DNA from 2 places in the Marinobacter suaedae genome. Region 2 is predicted to be linked to the other one. Evidence: riboswitches for the same ligand, from Rfam matches in the RefSeq annotation. Region 2 holds a riboswitch; the other holds the start of a gene.
What was found. Region 2 has a riboswitch for cyclic di-GMP ahead of QVZ43_RS02935 (multicopper oxidase family protein). Riboswitches for the same ligand answer to the same signal wherever they lie in the genome.
Positions count from the first base shown of each region.

Region 1: linked by a shared signal. The riboswitch ahead of QVZ43_RS10805 (PEP-CTERM sorting domain-containing protein) and the one ahead of QVZ43_RS02935 (multicopper oxidase family protein) in region 2 are both predicted to bind cyclic di-GMP.

Region 1 is NZ_JAUMIS010000002.1:418,674-428,529, reverse strand. Features, by position in the region: gene QVZ43_RS10825 (ABC transporter ATP-binding protein) at 1-886, opposite strand, end outside; gene QVZ43_RS10820 (hypothetical protein) at 1,070-1,477, shown strand; gene QVZ43_RS10815 (hypothetical protein) at 1,564-1,872, shown strand; gene QVZ43_RS10810 (hypothetical protein) at 1,869-2,462, opposite strand; cyclic di-GMP riboswitch class I at 2,778-2,852, shown strand; gene QVZ43_RS10805 (PEP-CTERM sorting domain-containing protein) at 2,884-3,552, shown strand; gene QVZ43_RS10800 (PhnE/PtxC family ABC transporter permease) at 3,607-5,073, opposite strand; gene QVZ43_RS10795 (ATP-binding cassette domain-containing protein) at 5,087-5,737, opposite strand; gene QVZ43_RS10790 (putative selenate ABC transporter substrate-binding protein) at 5,737-6,603, opposite strand; gene senB (selenoneine biosynthesis selenosugar synthase SenB) at 6,780-7,760, shown strand; gene selD (selenide, water dikinase SelD) at 7,778-9,856, opposite strand, start outside.
Region 2 is NZ_JAUMIS010000001.1:629,454-639,309, forward strand. Features, by position in the region: gene QVZ43_RS02910 (hypothetical protein) at 1-611, shown strand, start outside; gene radD (DNA repair helicase RadD) at 643-2,400, opposite strand; gene QVZ43_RS02920 (ion transporter) at 2,498-3,352, opposite strand; gene QVZ43_RS02925 (DUF1294 domain-containing protein) at 3,466-4,098, opposite strand; gene QVZ43_RS02930 (CopD family protein) at 4,267-4,722, opposite strand; cyclic di-GMP riboswitch class I at 4,979-5,074, shown strand; gene QVZ43_RS02935 (multicopper oxidase family protein) at 5,235-7,268, shown strand; gene QVZ43_RS02940 (tetratricopeptide repeat protein) at 7,556-9,106, shown strand; gene QVZ43_RS02945 (nuclease-related domain-containing protein) at 9,376-9,856, opposite strand, start outside.

The sequences.
Region 1 (9,856 bases), on a different contig from region 2:
GGGAGCTCTCCCGGGTCTGAATGTCCCGGTATTCAATACCAAGATCACCAAGCGTGCGAAGCAGCCGTGCAACGCCTGCCTGTTCCTGCTGGGAGTCAAAGGTGTAGATGAGTTCGTGACCGTCTTCGGACAGCTCAATCGGTTCGAGCGTCAACTCGCCAGGGAGCTTCTCCAGTGTGTGCTGGAGCTGCAGACGCAATTCCTTTTTACCCAGCTTGCTCATCAACTGGTCCTTTTCCTCGACGAGGATAATCTCCCCCTGACGGATCACGCCGATGCGGTCGGCCATTTCCTCGGCCTCTTCAATATAGTGGGTGGTCAGAATGATGGTTACGCCGCTTTCCCGCAGTTGGCGGACCATCTCCCACATGTCCCTGCGAAGGTCCACATCCACGCCGGCGGTGGGCTCATCCAGGAACAATATTTGCGGTTCATGAGACAGGGCTTTGGCAATCATGACCCGGCGCTTCATGCCGCCCGACAGCGACATGATTCGATTGTTGCGCTTGTCCCACAACGAAAGCGCCTTCAGTACTTTTTCGATGTGATCGGGGTTGGGGGCTTTGCCAAACAGGCCGCGACTGAAGGATACCGCATTCCATACGGTCTCGAAGGAGTCGGTGTTCAGCTCCTGGGGCACGAGGCCGATGGCCTGCCGGGCCTGCCGGTATTGCCTCTTGATGTCATAACCAGCGGCTTCAACCTCGCCATCGGAGAGATTAACGATGCCGCAGATAATGCTGATGAGCGTGGTCTTGCCCGCCCCGTTGGGACCGAGGAGGGCGAAGATTTCACCACGGTAGATCTCCAGGTTGATGTCTTTCAGGGCCTGGAAACCATCACCGTATGTTTTGTAGAGGTGTCTAACGGAAATGTCCGTTTGCACAGTCCGTCCCGCCTTAATGATCAAGTGCTTGGAAGCCGCGTATTCTGTCACGACTCGGGTTCAATGAGAACGCTTGGACGGTGTGGGGATAACCGTCATAATGCCGCCCATTCGGCTTAAGGGGTGATCATGGTACGGGCATTGTTCGTTGCAGGTTTAATTCTAGCTCTATTGGTTGTGCTCGTGTTCGGCCCAAGGGCCCTCAAGACCGAGGGCAGTGGTGAGTCTGCCGTGAATTTGCCCGAGTGTGAATTGATCGAATCGGTCTGCCAATGGGATGGCGCGTCCGGACAGTGGGCTGTGGAATTGAAGCCCGTACAAGATAGCAATCACCCAGATGCTTATCAGTTGACGGTCCAGGCACCGGAAGGATCCGGAGACTTGCTGGCCACCTTGACCGGCGAGAGCATGTACATGGGCGAGTACCCCGTTCCCCTCGAAGGCAGAGGGAGTGGCCGCTACGAGGCGATCTTTACCCCCCCATTCTGCAGCACCGGCGATCGCATGCGATGGCGATTGGCGCTTCGGGCAAGCACCGCCCCGGAAGAAATTCAGATTCCGAAAATGGTGTTTCAGGACGAAAACACCTGAGTTGCGGGATTTGTGTACTGTCAGGCTGACATCACGTCTTGATTCTGTAAGATTTGCTGAGCATTTACTCAGCCAAGGAAGACACTATGGACTATGGGAAGAGCGTTCAGCAGGTTCTGTTAAGAAAGATCTACAAGGCAGAGCAGGATTTACTCCAGTTGAAACTGGATTACTGCCGCTTTGTGTTCGGTCTGACCCATCGGGTGCGGGTCGCTTGCGGTGATAAGACCTACGTGGTGCGCTCAGGTGATGTGGACACCATGAAGCATTCAGAGGACGGGGGATTCACCAAGCCGGTGATCACGGGCGCCCCCGCAGAAACCCCAGACAGCGTACAGCCGGTTTCACTCGGCGTCGAATGGATTCTGGAAGCCAAATCCTCCCAGCCCGCTTAGATGAACGCGTTGTTCGTCAATACTCCGTAAAGGCTGAATTCTGGCGAGACGTAATGATGGCGTTGCCAGAACTTTGCTCCTTCCAGCCCTCCACGATAGCCGGCGAGGGCAGTACCGTTTTCGGTCAGCGTTGCCACTGCCGTGTAGGTCTCCTGCTCCTCAATTCCAAATTTCAGCTCTCCAATGTGGGCCACCAGATCAATCAGTTCATCCGAATAACGTACCCTTGGCTCACAGAGTGAAATCGCTGCGCCGTATAGCCACGAGGCAGCGAAGCCTCGGACCATGGCCGGTGCATCCTTTATTGATAACGCTTTGATTCTGCTATCACGATTCTGCAGGGCCGCCAGTACGTGCAGCTTGGAGGTAAGATTGGCACGGTCAGCCGCCATCAAAGGCTGCTTAATGAGCGGCGAAGAGTAGGGAGCGTTGTGGAAAATCTCGTTGGTCCAGGCCGACTCTGCGACTGGGGCTGAACGTACCAGGGCAAGCATGCGAAAGGCCATCAGCAGTAGCAGTGCTACCAGCGCTATTTCGGTTACAACAATTACGCTACCAGTCATTCCGTTGACTTCCTCAAGTTGATTCATAGCACGCGCCAATTGTAGCTAAATGTAATTTCATGCCGGTCATGAAATTTAGCAGTTTGAGCCAAATTATTGATCGGATTGATTTTTCTGTGATGCCAGTCAAAGGAATAGGGGAAGCGAGTATTTTTTAGCGAAGCCGCAAGGGCCGAGCCAATAAAGATGCCGGGATTTTTAACGGGTTGCATCAAATAAAATACATAATGCGTCGAAAATGTTTACACCGCATTTCTATAAAGATGCGAGACCCCCTGCACGAGCGGCTTTGGACCAGGTGGCATGGTAATAGCATGATAAAACGGAGATGGTGTTGGACGCCATCGTAGTAGCCAAACCATCCGAGAGGATGGGACGGAAAGCCGCGGGTCTCTGGGAGATAGCCGGGTTGCAAAGGAAGCATTATCGCCTTCATGGAGAAACACGGATGAACTTGAAGAAAACGGCACTTGGGTTTGTGTTTGCAGCTTCAGCAAGCGCTGCTTTCGCAACGCCTCAGTATACTGGTGACACTACTGCAGTTGGGGAGCTTGACCTCAATATGGGGGCAGGCTATTACATCTGGAATGATGAGAATGATACCAGCAGCTGGTCCGTTCGCTGGACAGCACCCGGCACTGCGTACGCGCCTGGCGAAGATGGAATTGATTGGTTTGGTTCCCTTCAATTCTCAAACAGCACCCGCGACTCCTACAGCGAGTATTTGTTTGAGAGTTCAGGACCTCACGAGGACAACCTCTATCCTGAGAACCCGTGGGATCTGTTCCAGTCGCTGACTTGGGTAGCTGCTACGAATAACACTGGCGGCGTGGATGGTTTCGACTTCACGCTCGCCGGTGGCATTGAGTTGCTCCAGTTTTCTCTGGGATCCAGCTTGTTTGCTGGGCTTGACGGTATTATTGATGACCCCGGCGTACCGTCTACTGGAATCTACCTCGGTAGTGAATATAACACGACCAACGTTCTGGTACTGGAAGATCAGGCGGGAAGAGTGTATCAGCAATTTGAGGTTTCCGTTCCGGAACCCTCAACCCTCGCACTCCTGGGAGTTGGGTTGTTGGGCTTCGGCGCCTCACGAGCTCGTCGTCAGAAGTAATACTTCTGCCAGCACGAAAAAAGCCGGGACTTTTCCCGGCTTTTTTGTGCCCGATCAGCACGTCGGCATGGTTTGTAACGCCAGTTTCCGGCGGATGAAACGGCCAAGCGCGTCTACACCAATATTCAGTAAAGCGGTGATCAGAATCAGGACCATAGCCCGATCAAACTGAATGTGCTGTATCGCACTGTCGACATAAAATCCCAGGGTATAGATCCCCAGAATCCCCAGTATTGCTGTTTCCCGCATGATGATTTCCCAGCGGTAGAACAGAAACGCGAGAAAAGACCGGTAGACCCTTGGTACCAGTTCCCATGTGTAACGCTTGAACCCCGTTACGGCGTCTGAGCGCAGGGTAATGGTGTTGGTTTGTCGGCCAATCAAATGGCCGATGATCGCTCCATTGTGGAGTGCCAGGGCTACCGCCGCAGGAAGCATGGATGGCCCCCAGAGCTGGAGAAGAATGTAGGCCAGGATGTATTCCGGCGTCGAACGGGCAATAACGAGGAAGACGTGCCCAGCGGTCCGCCGTATCGGTCCGCCAAAATGGTTGGATATCAGTGGAAAGGAGAGAAGCGCGAGGATGCCCGTGGCAACCAATGCGATCTGCGTGAGGACAATGGTATTCCATATTCCCGGCAGAGCTTCATTGGCAAAGAGGTCGCCGAGCCAGGGCATAAGGCCAGCCAAACCCTCTCCATCGCGAATAGGGCTGGGAATGATGTCCTCGGTAAAGAAGCGTTCTACATTGCCCCAGACAATGGGCAGACCATCGCCAAGGAAGAACGGTGCGCCCAGCACGTAGATGGGCAGGAGTTTTGGCCGGACCCAGAGAGGGATCGTGGCGATCAACACATAAAACAGGATAAGCATCGCACCGGCATCGGAGTACATACCCTGCGAAAAAGACGTTTCAAGATAGAACCCCAGAGTAGGCAAACCTACGAAGCCAAGAATAGCGCTCGAGCGAAGCCCGCATTCAAGACGATAAGCGGTATAGGTTCTTAACTGAGCCCAGCAATCAGGGATTTTGGTGTACAGGAATGCCGCGATGGTTCTGGTGCCCGGCGGTAGGAGCCGGCCTGGTTCCGGATCGGCTTCCTCGAGAATCTCGGAGTACACCTTGGCGAAGATGCCGGAATAGGGTATCGCGATCGCAAGCACACCCGTCAGCGGGTGGAAGCCGAAAAACTGCAGAAAAATGAGGGCCCAGAATAGCTCGTGAATTGCCCTGATGAACGCGCAAAAAATTCGCACCGGCAGAAAACGGTAGATCAGGGCCAGAAGAAATCCGCAGATACCCCCAACCGTCACCCCGACAAAGGCAAAGGCCACGGTTCGCAACAATGCGGTAAGAAGCCCTTCGCTGCTGAAAAAGTTCGGCGTGAGTACGCCCAGGAAAAAGTTGCCGAGATCCCTCCACGGGTTGTTTGCAGTGATCGCAATATCCGCAAACAGGAGTCCTACAAGCGCGATCGCGAGAAAAATAAGGCTGGTGCGAACCGTAGGGTACGAGAGCATCGCGGAATGAGTCCTAGTACAGCGACATAATGTCTGAAGCAACCAACTGGTCCGCAGGCTCGTCTAGGGCAACCTGCCCATCCTGGATGCCAACTATCCGGTTGCAGTACTTCATTGCCATGTTTACATCGTGCATGGCGATAACACTGGTGTTGAAGCGGTCTGTCAGCAATTGCATGACAAGATGTGCCATGGGGCCGTCCAGTGCAGAAATGGGCTCATCAGCAAGTAAAACGGGGGCGTTGCGATACAGGGCTCTGGCGATGGCCACACGTTGGCGCTGTCCGCCAGATAACGATGCTGTGGGTATCCAGAGTTTCTCTGACATTCTCAGAGCGTCCAGCAGTTCCAGAACCTGTTTTCGATCCTGTTTGAACGGTCTTACAAGCGTGACGGTGTTGTACCAGGTGGCATGCTTGTCCAGCTGGCCCATAAACACGTTATGGAAAACCGGAAGCGCATTCACCAGGCCCAGGTCCTGGGGTACCAGAGACGACTCCCGATCCACCCTCTGGTGGATGAGCCGGATCAACGTGGATTTTCCTGCCCCGCTTTTTCCAACGAGAGCGACCTGATCTCCTTCCTTAACGTTGAGGGTGAGGGGGCCGATAACCCGCTCACCCCCAAAAGAGGCCGTCAGGCCTGAGAGATCAAAGCCTGCCATCAATCAATGATTCCGATTTCTTTTGCTACGCTGCGAATCGGCTCATAGTCATCGTTTGAAGCGGGAATAAAGGCAGAGCGTGGGAAGCTCTCAAGCAACTCAGGGTCATCGAGTGCAAGAAGGGCCTCACGGACCCGGTCGGTAAATCCTTCGCCGTAGTTTTCATCCACGTCGCCACGGATGCTCCACTGGTAATTGGGGAAACCAGGTGTTTTCCAGATGACCTTCACCGCGTCGGTATCAATGTTTCCATCCTCGAGCTCTTTTTCCCAGACCGCGAAGTTCATTGCGCCCACTTCATAGGTACCGGACTCGACCAGGCGAAGGGTGCGAGTATGGTTGCCGCTGTAGCCGACCCGGGAAAAGACCTCCTCGGGTGCCTCTCCAAAGGTTTCCCGGATATGGTACTCAGGAATCAATCGGCCAGACGTCGAGCCTTTTGATCCGAAGGTGAAGGTCTTGCCTCGAACGTCTTCTGGCAGGCTGTCTTCACGCTCCAGGCCAGTGCTCGAATGGGCAACAAAATAGACATAAAAGGCCTGGTCTTCAGTACCTTGCGCGATTGCCTGCGAACCGGGTACGAGTGATCTCGCCTGAACTCCCGACAAGCCACCGAACCACGCCAGTTGGACCTGATTGTTACGGAACGCCGAAACGGCTGCGGCATAGGATTTGACCGGGATGTACCTGACGTCGGCATCGAGCTCCTCGGACAGGTAGTTCGCAATACCCTCGAAGCGTTCGACCAGTTTGGTTTCATCCTCATCCGGAATGGCTGTAAAAACAAACGTTTCAGCGGAGGCGGTGTTGAAGGCAAGGGTGAGGGCGACCGACGAAAGCAACGTCCTTATTGGCTTAAAAGTCATTTGAATTCCCTGTGTTAGGTGTGGATGGATCAAAAACAACCATAGCGCAAGACATCCCGGCCCGCATAGGATACCTTGATTAAATACGACTCTGAACAGCTATACGGGGCTCGTCTGCCATTGGCTCAACCCCAGCCATTTCAGAGATTTGCATTGAACTGTGAGATGAGGGTTTGATGGACATCATCGTGATCACGCCAGCGCCGCCTGGCTCGCGGGCGGGTAATCGGGCCACGGCTGAACGCTGGACCCGGCTCCTTCAATGCGCAGGCCACAACGTGAGGATAGCCACTGATTACAACGGGGAGCGCTGTGATGTGTGTATCGCCCTGCATGCCTGGCGGAGCCACGACGCGATACAAGTCCTCCGGCGCATGAGGCCCGAAGTGCCGCTGATTCTGGCCCTGACCGGAACCGACATTTATCACCATCAGCACGAATTTCCGATTCCCTCAAGGGCATCGATGGCAGCCTCGGACGTACTTATTGGCCTGCATCATCTCGTTTACCAGGACATCCCCGAACCATTCAGGTCGAAGCTGGTCACTGTCTACCAGTCTGCAGACAAAATTGAACGATCGAAAGCGCCAGTTACGAACGGGCACTTCACAGCCTGCGTCCTCGGACACCTCCGGGACGAAAAGGATTCGCTGAGGGCTGCGAAGGCCGCAAGGTTGTTACCTTCGGCATCCCAGGTTCAGATTCTGTGTGCCGGGAAACCCCACAACAAAGCATGGCAGGCCGACGCCGAAGGCGAGATGCAAGCGAATCCGCGCTTTCGCTGGCTTGGGGAGCTGGGACGAAACGAAACGGCAGACCTGTTAAGGACCGCAGATATCATGGTCATCAGTTCCGTGATGGAAGGTGGTGCCAATGTGGTGTCGGAGGCGTGTCGCGCTGGCTTGCCGATCCTCGCCTCTGATATCCCTGGCAACCGGGGCCTGCTCGGGGACGGCTATGAGGGCTACTTTGCTCCGAAGGATGAACGTGCTCTGGCACAGCTTCTAGAGCGCGCGGAAAACGACCCCGCGTACCTGCAGCGGCTGACCGAGCAGGTGGCGCAGGTGTCCCCAACATTTACCCCCGAGCGAGAACAGGCAGGCTTGCTGCAGGCGCTGGACGTCGCTGTCCGGCGCCGCAAAGCCCTCGGCGAGTAAACCCACTGCAGTTCGATTTATTCCCGGAGGGTAATCGGCTCGAGAGGACCTTCCGGGTCCTGGGGGAGAACGCGGCCGATAATGGCGGTGTGGGGGTAGCCCAAGGCCCGCAGTTCCCGCACACAAGCCTCCGCCTGATCCGCCGCTACACTGGCCAGAAGTCCGCCTGCTGTTTGCGGGTCGAAAACCAGTGGATAGCGGGGGTGTTTCACCCATTTCTCCTGATCCCGGATACCCCGGCGCAGCCGGATATTGGCAGGCTGAAGGGAGCTGAGAATGCCTGCAGCAGCGGTTTCCTCTGCGCCCGGAAGGATGGGCAGGGATGACAGGTTCAGTTCCGCATCCACTCCAGACGGCCGGGTCATTTCAATCAGGTGTCCCAACAGTCCAAACCCGGTTACGTCGGTACACGCCCGAGACCCATAACGCTGAAGGCATTCTGCGGCCGCCTTGTTGGAGTGCATCATGGAGGCAAGCGCACTGTCGATCCAGCGGCCTTTGGCGGCCAGCCGCATGTGGGCTGCAAACAGGGTACCGGTTCCGAGCGGTTTGGTGAGTATCAGTGCATCCCCGGCCTGAAGTCCGCCCTTGCTCATGACCTTTTCCGGGTCGATCAGGCCGTTGACGGCAAAGCCCAGAGCCAGCTCCTTGCCTTCACCGGTATGGCCGCCAACCAGCGCACAGCCGGCTTCGTTAAGAACCTCCACCGCGCCGGACATCATCTGAAAAACCACGTCCTTCACTTTTGATTCTATGCCGTAAGGTACGGTTGCCACGGCCGTCGCGCTCTGGGCCTCAGCCCCCATGGCGAATACGTCGCCAAGACTGTGATTGGCTGCCACGCGACCAAAGACATAAGGGTCGTCGATAAAAGCCCTGAAAAAATCGACGGTGTGCACAACGGCCTTGCCGGGCGGGACGTTCAGAACGGCGGCATCATCCGGCGCATGAAGCCCAACGAGGATATCGTCCCGTTCGATGGGACGAAGCTCACCGAGGGCTTGCGAGAGCACGGTACTCCCGACCTTGGCGCCGCAACCGCCACAACGCATGGCCACGGCCGAGATGGCCTGGGAGGCTTCTTCGGGGTTCTGGGCAGCCGAGGTGTCGGGCAAGGCAGTGTCTTCCGCCATCCTGGGGAGATCGTTGAACTTCTTCATGAACCGGCGATCGATCGAGTCCTTCCAGCGCCATACCAAGCGTCCGTGCAACTCGGTGTCCCCCCGGGAGGCAACCGCGAACTTATCGCCCGTACTGATCAACGCGAGCCATTTTTTCTGGGGCCTGAATGGCTTGGGTGCTTTACCCAGCGCCAGTCGCTTGAGATTTTCGGCCAAAGGAGGGCCCTGGCGTACGGCGAAAACACCGGCCTTTTCTCGGGGGTGGTTAATGACATTGGCAATGTCACCCACCGCAAAGATGTTGTCATCGTTTTCAGTCTGAAGGGTATCGCGGACCCGGATAAACAGACCTTCATCCAGAGCAAGGCCGGTGCTCTCGAGCCAATGCGGGCCAGAGGCACGGGTTACCCAGAGCACCTCATCCACCTGCAGTGTTTCGCCGGAACCGGTTACCAGTACGCCCTCCGACAGGCGTTCAACCGGGGACCCGAGATGGGTTTTTATCCCACGTTCTGACAGTGTTCGCTCAAACACCGCACGTACTTTCGGATTGTGGGTGGGTAATATTTCCTGGTTGGCGTCGAAGAGGTGGAAGTGCAATTCGGCCGGATCCTTGCCCCTTTGACGCAGTTCCTGCCTCAGCCGGAACTGCATCGCCAGAGTCAGCTCCACCCCTCCGGCGCCTGCGCCCACAACCGCCACGGTCAGCGGCCCGTCGTGATTTTCGATTCGGGACAGGAGGCTCAGCCACCGGTTGTTAAAGCCGGTGATGGGCTTCACGGGAACTGCATGCTCCGAAGCGCCCTCAACATCCTGAACCCGGGGCGACGAACCGATGTTGATCGAAAGGATGTCGTAGGGGACGTCCGGCCGGTTTTTGCAGATGACCAGCTGTTGGTCCCGGTCGATACCAATGGCTTCATCCCGGTAAAAGCGAGCGCCGGCGTATTCCGCAAGCCGGCTCAGATCAATATG
Region 2 (9,856 bases):
TCATCTTTGCCGGCAACCTGCTGACAAGCGGAATCATCGATGGTATCGAGATGGATATCCGGCCCTCGAACGAACCCCTGCTGCACCAGATCATCATGATCTCCATGGCCGCCTACATCCTGTTGATGGCGATTCCATTTGTGCCGGGCGTCGAAATCGGCCTGGCGCTAATGATGATCCTCGGGCCCAAAATTGTTCCACTGGTGTATGTCTGCACCCTGATATCCATGTACCTGGCTTTTTTTATCGGTCGCCTGGTACCGGAAAAAAGCATCATCAATTTTCTCAGAGAAATACGGCTTGTCAGAGCCGCGGCATTCCTTGAGAGCTTCAGCGGGCTCTCAGCCGATCAGCGACTGAGACGCCTGTCGGACCGGTCACCCAAACGCTGGGTTCCATGGCTTTTAAAGCATCGCTACCTAACGTTGATGCTGGCCATCAATCTGCCGGGCAATATGATTCTGGGTGGAGGCGGCGGGCTTGCGCTGATAGCTGGCATGAGCCGGATTTTCGCCTTTAACCGATACCTACTGTTAGTCGCTATTGCGATCTCACCTGTTCCTCTGGTTCTGCTGATATTCGGTGACAGATTTGCCGAGTGGCCGATATAACTCAGCAAATTAGTGCTGGCATGCCTTACGCTTAATACGCCTTTCGATAACTGCCCTGATAATCAAACATCCGTTCCTGCACCTGCCAGTAATACTTCTGCTTGCGGGCAATCACAAAATCCGGTGCCGACAACAAAGCCTGCAGCTCCAGAACTTCCTCCGCCTTGCTGAACTCTTTCGGCGCCTGGCTGTTGGCGAAACGACGCCCGAACAGTTTGTTAAACACGGTGCGCTGTGCCGATTTGCTGAAATCAAACGACTCGCTAAGCTCTTCTCCGTCCTCGCCGTGGTAGGTGATCTTCAGCTTGCTGCCAGCGACACCCAGAGTAATGCCCGCGCAGCGGATCACCATAGCGTTCTTGAGTTTCAGGGCGTCACGCAGTTGATCGTCCGGGTCGATGATGGCCTGGTGGCACTGGAGGCAGTTGCGGGCCGCGATGTCATTCTCGCCGCCGCAGTGGGGGCACTCCTTGAAGCGGAAACGGTAATCGCACTGTTCCGGGCGCTGCCCTGCAGTCCCCTCCTCTTCCGCAGGCTCCAACAGCCCCCGGCAACGCCGTCCGTAGTGTTCGATCACCCGGCCGTCGCTGTCGGTCTTGCCCCAGAAGATGTTGGCAAAGCCACAGCCCGGGCAGAACACCTGCACCGGCTCGCTGTCCGGACTTGGTTTCGGCTCCCCCACCTCCGGATGATGCAGGTTCACGCTGTTGCCCGCGTAATCAATCACCAGGCAATCCTGCTTGCCATCGTCCAGACGAAGGCCGCGGCCCACGATCTGCTGATACAGGCTAACCGACTGGGTGGGGCGAAGAATGGCGATAAAGTCCACGTGGGGCGCATCGAAGCCGGTGGTGAGCACGGACACATTCACCAGATACTTCAACTGCCGCTGCTTGAAGCGCTGGATCAGCAAATCCCGATCCTTCAGATCGGTGGCGCCGGTCACCAGGGCGGTTTGCTGTTCCGGCAAATAGCTGGTGATCTCCCGGGCATGATCCACCGTGGCCGCAAAAATCATCACCCCCTGGCGTTCGGCGGCCAGTTCCATCACCTGCTCGATGATAGCGCGGGTGACCCGCTTGTGTTTGCTCAGCAGCTGGTTAACGTCCTTCTCGGCATACTCGCCAAAGCGGTCCTGGGCCAGCGCGGAGAAATCGTATTGCGCCACCGCCGCGTTCACCAGCTCGGGTTTGGTGAGATAGCCCCGGTTGATCATGTAGCTCAGCGGCAGTTCGTAGATGCAGTGCACAAAAGGCTTATCGTCTTCGCTGCGAACAAAGCCCCGGTAGTGATAGCGATAGATCCAGCCCATGGCCAGCCGGTATGGCGTGGCGGTGAGCCCGAGTACTTTAAGGGCATCATTCTGTTGCCGCAGCAGCTCGATGATCCGTTGGTACTGACTGGTGTCCTCACCACTGACCCGATGGCACTCATCGATGATCACCAGCGAGTATTCATCCCGGAACTGATCCAGGTTCGCCGCCACGGACTGCACACTCGCGAAGGTGACCTGGTGCCGGTTTTCCTTGCGCTTCAGCCCGGCGGAGAAGATGCCGCCGGCTAACCCGTAGCTCTCATACTTGGCGTGATTCTGCTCCACCAGCTCCTTAACGTGAGTCAGCACCAGAATCTTGCGCCGGGCAAGGCGCGCCAGCTCGGCAATGACCAGGCTCTTGCCCGCACCGGTTGGCAGCACGATGACGGCAGGCTCATCAGATTGGCGGAAGTGCCTGAGCGTAGCTTCGACGGCTTCTTGCTGGTAGGGACGGAGTTTGAAGTGGGCGTTCATTTGCAGAGCTAAATCGCTATCCGGATGAAAAGGCGGCCATACTAGCAAAAACCGGTGCCGTTACCGGTGCGCCCCCATAAATCCGGCGCAGGCATCATCAGGAACGGCGCGGGTCGCGCGTCTCTTCATTAAGCCAGGTACCACAGTGTTTGCAATATTTGGCGTCGACTTCATGTCGATGTTTACCGCATCCCGGGCAGGCTTCATCAGAGTAACGCTCCTCACGCAGGGCGCGAATCACTTCCGCGGAAAACACCCCAACGGGAAGCGCAATGATCGAGTAACCCGTCAGCATGATCATCATGGAAATGAACTGACCCAAGGCCGTCACCGGCGCTATATCGCCATAGCCCACGGTTGTCAGTGTCACGATTCCCCAATAGATCGATGTGGGAATACTGGTGAAACCTGCCTCAGCCGGCTCGATCAGATAGAGCAAAGAAGAGAAGATGGTCACGACTATCAGCACAGCAAACAGAAAAAGCAGGATCTGGTGCCGGCTGCGAATCAAGGCATCCAGCAGCAGGCGGCCCTCGCCAACTACTGTCATCATTTCCAGTACCCGGAACAGACGCAGAGTCCGAAGCAGACGCACTACGACGAGAGTCTGTGCACCTGGAAACAACAGCGCCAGCCAGGTAGGTAAGACGGCCAGGACATCGATAACACCGAAAAAGCTCTTCAGGTAAAGCTTCGGTTTCTCCAGGCAATAGATGCGCAGAGCCAGCTCAACGGTGAAGAGCAGCGTTATGCCCCACTCCACACCATAAAAAATCTCACCGAAGCGGGCGTGATATTCCGGGACACTGTCCAGGAGGATAGTCCCGACACTGAGGAATATCAGGAACGCCAAAAAAATATCAAAGCCTTTGGCCAAGCGGGTATCGGATTCGAAAATGACCTGAAACAGGCGGGTTTTAATTCCCAGACCACCAGGCTTTATCGTCGCCATCCAAGCTCCCTCTCCAGGCGTCTCCGAAAATCGAACATCCCCCGATTACGTTTAACTCAGGGCCACTCATTCTGCAAATCACCCTCTCACGATCGGCAGTCCGTTCTGCATCATTAAATTCTCAAAAGCATGACTGGTTTAATCTCCAGCGCCTGCCGGGCGAACTCGGCATCCGGCCACACCAACAACCAGCCCAAAACCGCGAGATTGAGCATTACGTTGAACCAAAATGCCGCCTGAAAGGAGGTCTTTCGGGTTTTATGGCGAAAGAATTGCTGGCCCACCAGCGCCCCCGGCCAGCCACACAATAGTTCGAACAGATGCAACCGCCCCTCGGGTACCCGCCGGTTGCCGCGCTCTGCGGCCCCTTTGTCGACCGCATACATCAAGAAAGTAACCAGGCTCATCGCGCCATAGGCGACCGGCAAAAGCAGCGGCACATACCCCTGGAGATATAAAACCGAGATCGCCCCTCCTACTGCGGCTGCAATCAACAGAGCGACCCAAACGCCAGTCGCTAATGCTGCGCGGTGTCGGGCCACCCCGGCGTATTGGAAACTGGCTGCCCTTAACCGGCCCTTCTCGTCTTTTGCTTGCGCGTAAACCACCTTGTCGCCGGCCGAAGGCCTGCCCCGTCCCTGATAGGCGCTGATGTGGGCAAATAAACGCTTACCTTCGTTTTCCGGAGTTATAAAGCCGAAACCCTTGGCATCGTTCCATGAGGAGAGTAAGCCTTTCTGATTCACGCAATGCTTCCCTGAAAAGTCTGTTTTGGCGCCTTGCAGAAAAAAAGCTGCCCCGGTTTACCTTTCGCTCCAACGCGGCACCGACCGCTTCCCGCTGGTAAGCGCGCAGTTTGAACGGAACATCTATCTTCATACAAAAACCGGTTCTTCCGTCATTCTACGGCTGACTTACAGATACCGGCCGCCCGCACCAATCACCACCACGATCAGTCCAAGAATCAGGTTGGTCCCCACCAGTTTGCGGATCTGCCCTACCTGCCGCCCGCCCTCTTGAGGATCCTGATTGGCAACGGCCTGTTTCAGCCGCCTGAAGGGGGCAAAATAGACATGAAAATAGAGCAGCATCATCACAATCCCCAATCCCTGCATGACATGAATGTGCCAGCCGGCACCCGCCATGCCACCGAATACGTTGAAGACCATCCAGTAACCGGTTACCAGCAACAGGACTACAGCCGCCCACACCCACCGGAAAAACCGGGAAAGGGTGCGGCACCAGAGCACGCCCCGCTGCGACGAATCAATCACTTCAACCACCGCTGGCCGCATGGCCATGTAGGCGAAAAACATACCGCCAACCCAAATAACGGCGGCGAGAACATGCAGTGCAATGGCCAGACTCATAAAGCGCCCCTCTGAAAACGTGTGGGGTGAGCATAAGCTTCAGCCACATCAAAACCAACTCCTGTAGACGGACTGACAGGTAAACTGATGCACCCTGACCCATCTGTCCTGTCTGTTGGCTCGTGGGCGTTGGATTCCAACGAAAACGAAAGATCATGCCGAATTGATACACATCAAATAAAACGGCCAAATCATTGGCCCCCTGCGTTTCTGTCTTGACTGAGAGCGAGGGCAGAACTATCCCAAACACCGGAAACTCTGAAAAAGGTAACCCCGCCGAAATTCGGGTGCACAAAGCCAAGGGGCTTCCCTCCCTACCAGCCCTATCGAGAAAGCCAGCCAGGCCGCCAAAAAGTTTCCGGTCAACCAACAAGAAGTGGTTGCACGGTAGGGTGGCAAGCGCACATCTAACTACACTGCCCTCACGAGCACATCGATGTAGGCCTCCGCTGCAACCGGCCAACAGCAAAAATGGGCGGGCTTGCACGCCCAGGTTTTCAGGGGATTCAGCCATGATTACCAGGCGTCGTTTCCTACAAGGCAGTACCCTCACCACATTGGGGCTCGCTTTACCTTTCAATCCCTTCCTTCAGCGAGCACATGCGATCGCATTCCTTTCCAATGTCGGACCACTGAGCGATCCCGCCCTGCAGCCCAAGTTTATCGATCTGGCACCAAACGCTCTCGATCCCGGCTTCCTGTTCAAGGACCTCAACGACAACGGGGGGCCCGCCCAACAACCGAACTTCAGTCTGCGCGCAAGGGAAACCGTGCAAGAAACCGGGCTCATCAACACGAAGAATGGCAAACGGCTAAAAACCAAGGTCTGGGGCTATGGCGCTGACACCGTGTCCTGGCCGGGGCAAACCTTTCAGGTGAAAAGCCTGTCGGCCGGTGGTGCCCCTGAGACCGTTGTTCGATGGGAGAACGAACTCAATGGAGGGCAGCACCTTCTCCCGGTGGATACCAATCTGCACTGGTGCTACTCGCTCCATGGTGCGGGTTCGGCCAATGGTGTCGATTACCGGCAGTTCACTATCAAAAAGGATGGGGTCCCCATTATTACGCACCTCCATGGCGGTAAGAGCGACTTCCAGTTCGATGGCAACCCGGAGTTCTTCTTCAGCCCTGATGGAAAAATAAAAGGCCCACAATGGGACTACGTGCCGGGAGGCTTTACCAACACCTTCCGTTATGACAATGACGTCCGCGCCGGGAATCTCTGGTACCACGATCACGCGCTCGGGATCACACGGCTTAACGTGTATGCCGGCCTGGCGGGGTTCTACTTTGTCCGGGATGAGTACGACACGGGCATGGCCGATAACCTGCTGAGCCTTCCGGCCTTTCCCTACGAACTGGCGTATGCCATTCAGGACCGCATGTTCACGGAAAAAGGCGACCTGTTCTATCCGGCTTTCCCGGGCGACCCTTTCTACGATGACTTCATCACTGGCGAGGGCGCCATTCTGCCGCCCGACCTGTTCCCCGGAGGCGGGCCTACGGCGCTTGCGGAGTTCTTCGGCGATCACATGGTGGTTAATGGCAAGATCTGGCCAAAGGCCAACGTCGAGCCGCGACACTACCGCCTGCGCCTGCTCAACGGCTGTGACTCCCGGTTCATGGCGATCCGCTTCCGGGTTGCCGCCTCATCAGGGGCGACTGATCTGAATGGCGCCGGCGCGCCCCTGCCCTTCTATGTGACCGGCAGCGACCAGGGCCTGGCCTCCAGTGCCAGCCTGACCGACACACTGGTGATAGAGCCGGGCGGGCGTTATGACGTTGTCATCAATTTCTCCGGACTGGAGGACACCCGGATTATCATGGAGAACATCGGTGGCGATGCACCCTTCGGTGGAGACCTTGGCGACGAGGTCGCTGATGAGGACCTCTTCCCGGACCGCCAGACTGACCGCATTATGGCGTTCGACGTGGTCCTTCCGTTCAATAATGCCATCGCCGACAGTTTTGATCCGGCGACCTTCAACGCGTGGGCGGCTGACCTGGGGTTCGGTCCACCTCCAGTGACCCCCGGAGCAACGATTCGCAGAGTTGCATTGTTCGAGGGGCTGGACGAATTCGGCCGGTTGCAGCCGCTGCTGGGAATCGTAGACCAGGACAGTACCGCGACGGCGTTCACCTGGTTCCAACCAACGACCGAAGTCCCGGCACTCAGTTCAACCGAGGTGTGGGAGATTTACAACTTCACCGGTGATGCCCACCCCATTCACCTGCATCTGGTGAATTTCAATATTCTCGGGCGTAACGAGATCAGCTTCACCGAAGGTGCCCCGGTGCCAGTGCTTCAGCACAACGGAACGCTCGGACAGGTAGCAGGAATATCGGGGGTCACCGAGGGTGGCGCCGTTGGCCTGGGGCCAACCGACGGGTACGTGGAAAACGCGCCCAAGGACATGGTCACAGCCCTGCCGGGCCAGGTCACGCGAATAAGCGCGACCTTTGAAAAGCCGGGGCGCTATGTCTGGCATTGCCACATCCTGTCTCATGAGGACCATGAGATGATGCGGGTGATGCAGGTCAGTTGACCCACTGAAATGATCGGGACAGATCCGGTTTCTGAAAGCGGGATCTGTCCCGGTTTTCTCATCACCCGTCGTAAACCTGTCGCTGTTCAATCCGCCACGACAGGAGTAAATTTGAGTTTGTAAGCTGCGCATGCAGAGCCAGCAACTGGCAGTTCGTATTCAGCTTCTGACCCGAATAAACATGCCGGCTCCACCACCACTGGAGTCATGTCATGAACACACTCTCTCGTTTAACACTCGCTGTTTCTCTAGGTTTTATCCCCCCCGCAGTCGCACATCAGGACACCATGAATGATGGTCATGCCCATAGCGCCGGGGATGACGTCGGCACCGTCGATTTTCAGGCCGACTGTGATGACGATGTGCGCGCTGACGTCGATCACGCACTGGGCCTGATACATCACATGATGTACACCCAGGCGCGCGCCGAGTTCGACGCCATTACCCAGGCCGATCCCGACTGTGCCATGGCCCACTGGGGTGTCGCCATGTCGCTGTTTCAGCCGTTATGGGGCACCACCCCCAGTACTGACGATATCACCCTCGGTCGCCAGGAAATCCAGCAAGCCCGAGACGCTGCCGAAGAGGATCGTGAACGGCTGCTGATAGACGCCACCGCCGCGTTCTTCGAGCCGGATACCGACCAGGTCAACGAGCGGCTGGCCGGCTGGATTGAAGGTATGGAGCAGGCCTATCAAGCCTTCCCGGAGGACGCCAACGTCGCTACCCTTTATGCCTTGTCCCGCCTGACTCTGGCGCGGTCCGATGAAGACCGCAAGACACTGCACAACGAAGCGGAAAAGGTACTGCGTACGACCTGGGAGACCGAGCCCACCCATCCCGGGGCCGTGCATTACTCCATACACGCCACGGATGCCGATGGCCGCGCTGGCAACGCCACTGAAATCGTGGATTCCTATGCCGGGATAGCCCCCAGTGTTCCCCATGCCTTGCACATGCCGTCTCACATTTATGTGCGGCTCGGTGACTGGCCCCGGATGATTGAATGGAACAGCCAGTCCGCAGACGTGGCGGTCGATCACCAGGTCGATGGCGCCACATCCTTCCACTATATTCATGCCCTTGATTATCTGGTGTATGGCCACCTCCAACGGGGTGAAGACAGCGCTGCACACAGTGTCTGGGAGTCGGCCCAGGCCAACGGACCACACCAGGCCAATTTCCCCGGGGCATTCCACCTGGCATCCATCCCCGCACGGTTGGCCGTTGAAGAACACGATTGGGAAGCGGCCGCCGCCATCACCCCCCGTGCTGACGACTACATTGGCTGGGACACGTTCCCCTGGCCCGAGGCTCTGAGCTGGTTTGCACGCGGGCTTGGGGCCGTCCACACCGGTGATCTGGAAACCGCCCGCGAGGCTGAACAGCGGCTGGAGACCCTGGCGGAAGCCGCCCGGTCCGCTCCCGATCCGCGTTTCCCGACCTACATTGAGGTGGATCGGAGGATCCTTGCCGGTTGGATTGCCAAGGCAGAGGGTGACCCCGACCGAGCCATCGAACTGATGCGGTCCGCCGGAGAGCTGGAAGCCACCGTAGAGAAGCATCCGGTCAGCCCCGGAACCCTGCTCCCGCCCTACGAGGCGCTTGGCGATCTGCTACTCGCCCTGGATCGCCCGGCCGAGGCCCTCACCGCTTATCAGCAGTCCGATCGCACCTGGCCGAATCGGTATAACACCCTGGAAGGAGCGGCCCGTGCGGCCAAGTTGGCCGGCGATACCGGAGCCGCCGAGCAGTGGTCCCGTCGACTGGTAGAGACAGCCCCGGAATCAGAGCGCGACTCTATGAAACAAATACAAAAAACGGCGGAGAGAAGCTAGAAGACTATGAGGGTGTTGGCCTGGTAATTGATCTGAGCGAATTGCTAGGCCTTCTCCACCGATTCTTCCGAGAGCGTAACTCTCTTATTTTGTGTGGTTCTGCTCCACTGATTCCTGTACTTGGGTCAGCAACGGAATCTTATGGCGGGCCAGTGAGCTGTTTGAAATGAGCTTCCGGGATAAGAGCCCCTTTTACATCAAGAGTCCGGAGAAATAGATCTACCTCGATGTACTTGCGTCCTCTAAGCCGCTGGCTAATCTTTTACGATTCAGCGCACTTCCCCTTGCAGAACCTTATACCTATTACACGCCTTATCTCTGTCTCTGAGAAGGCGAGGGTCGTGATTGCCAATCGCGGCAGCGATTAATGCATTACACGTCTGCCGCGCCAAGAACAGTTCTGAGGGGGGTTGCTTATCGGGCTGAACACTGGTGCCGGAAGAGGCGTCTCGCGCAACGGCAACTGAACCAGTTTGAGATGCGCTTTGCGACTGAGGAGGAATGGGCTGAGGTACGCTTTCACTCCGCTGTTCAACGCTCCTTTTCTTGCCTATTTCCATCGCCCCCGAAACAAAATTCGAATAGGCGTTTACGCCAATCACACCGATTCCCAACAACAAAACCGGAAAAACCAGTAGCTTGCGAGATTCCCAATTCGGGCGGCGGGGCGCATCACCGTAACGCTCGGCCACCAGACCTCTCACATGCCGAACATGGGCCCGGTCGGTGGCGAATGATTCCCTGAGGCGA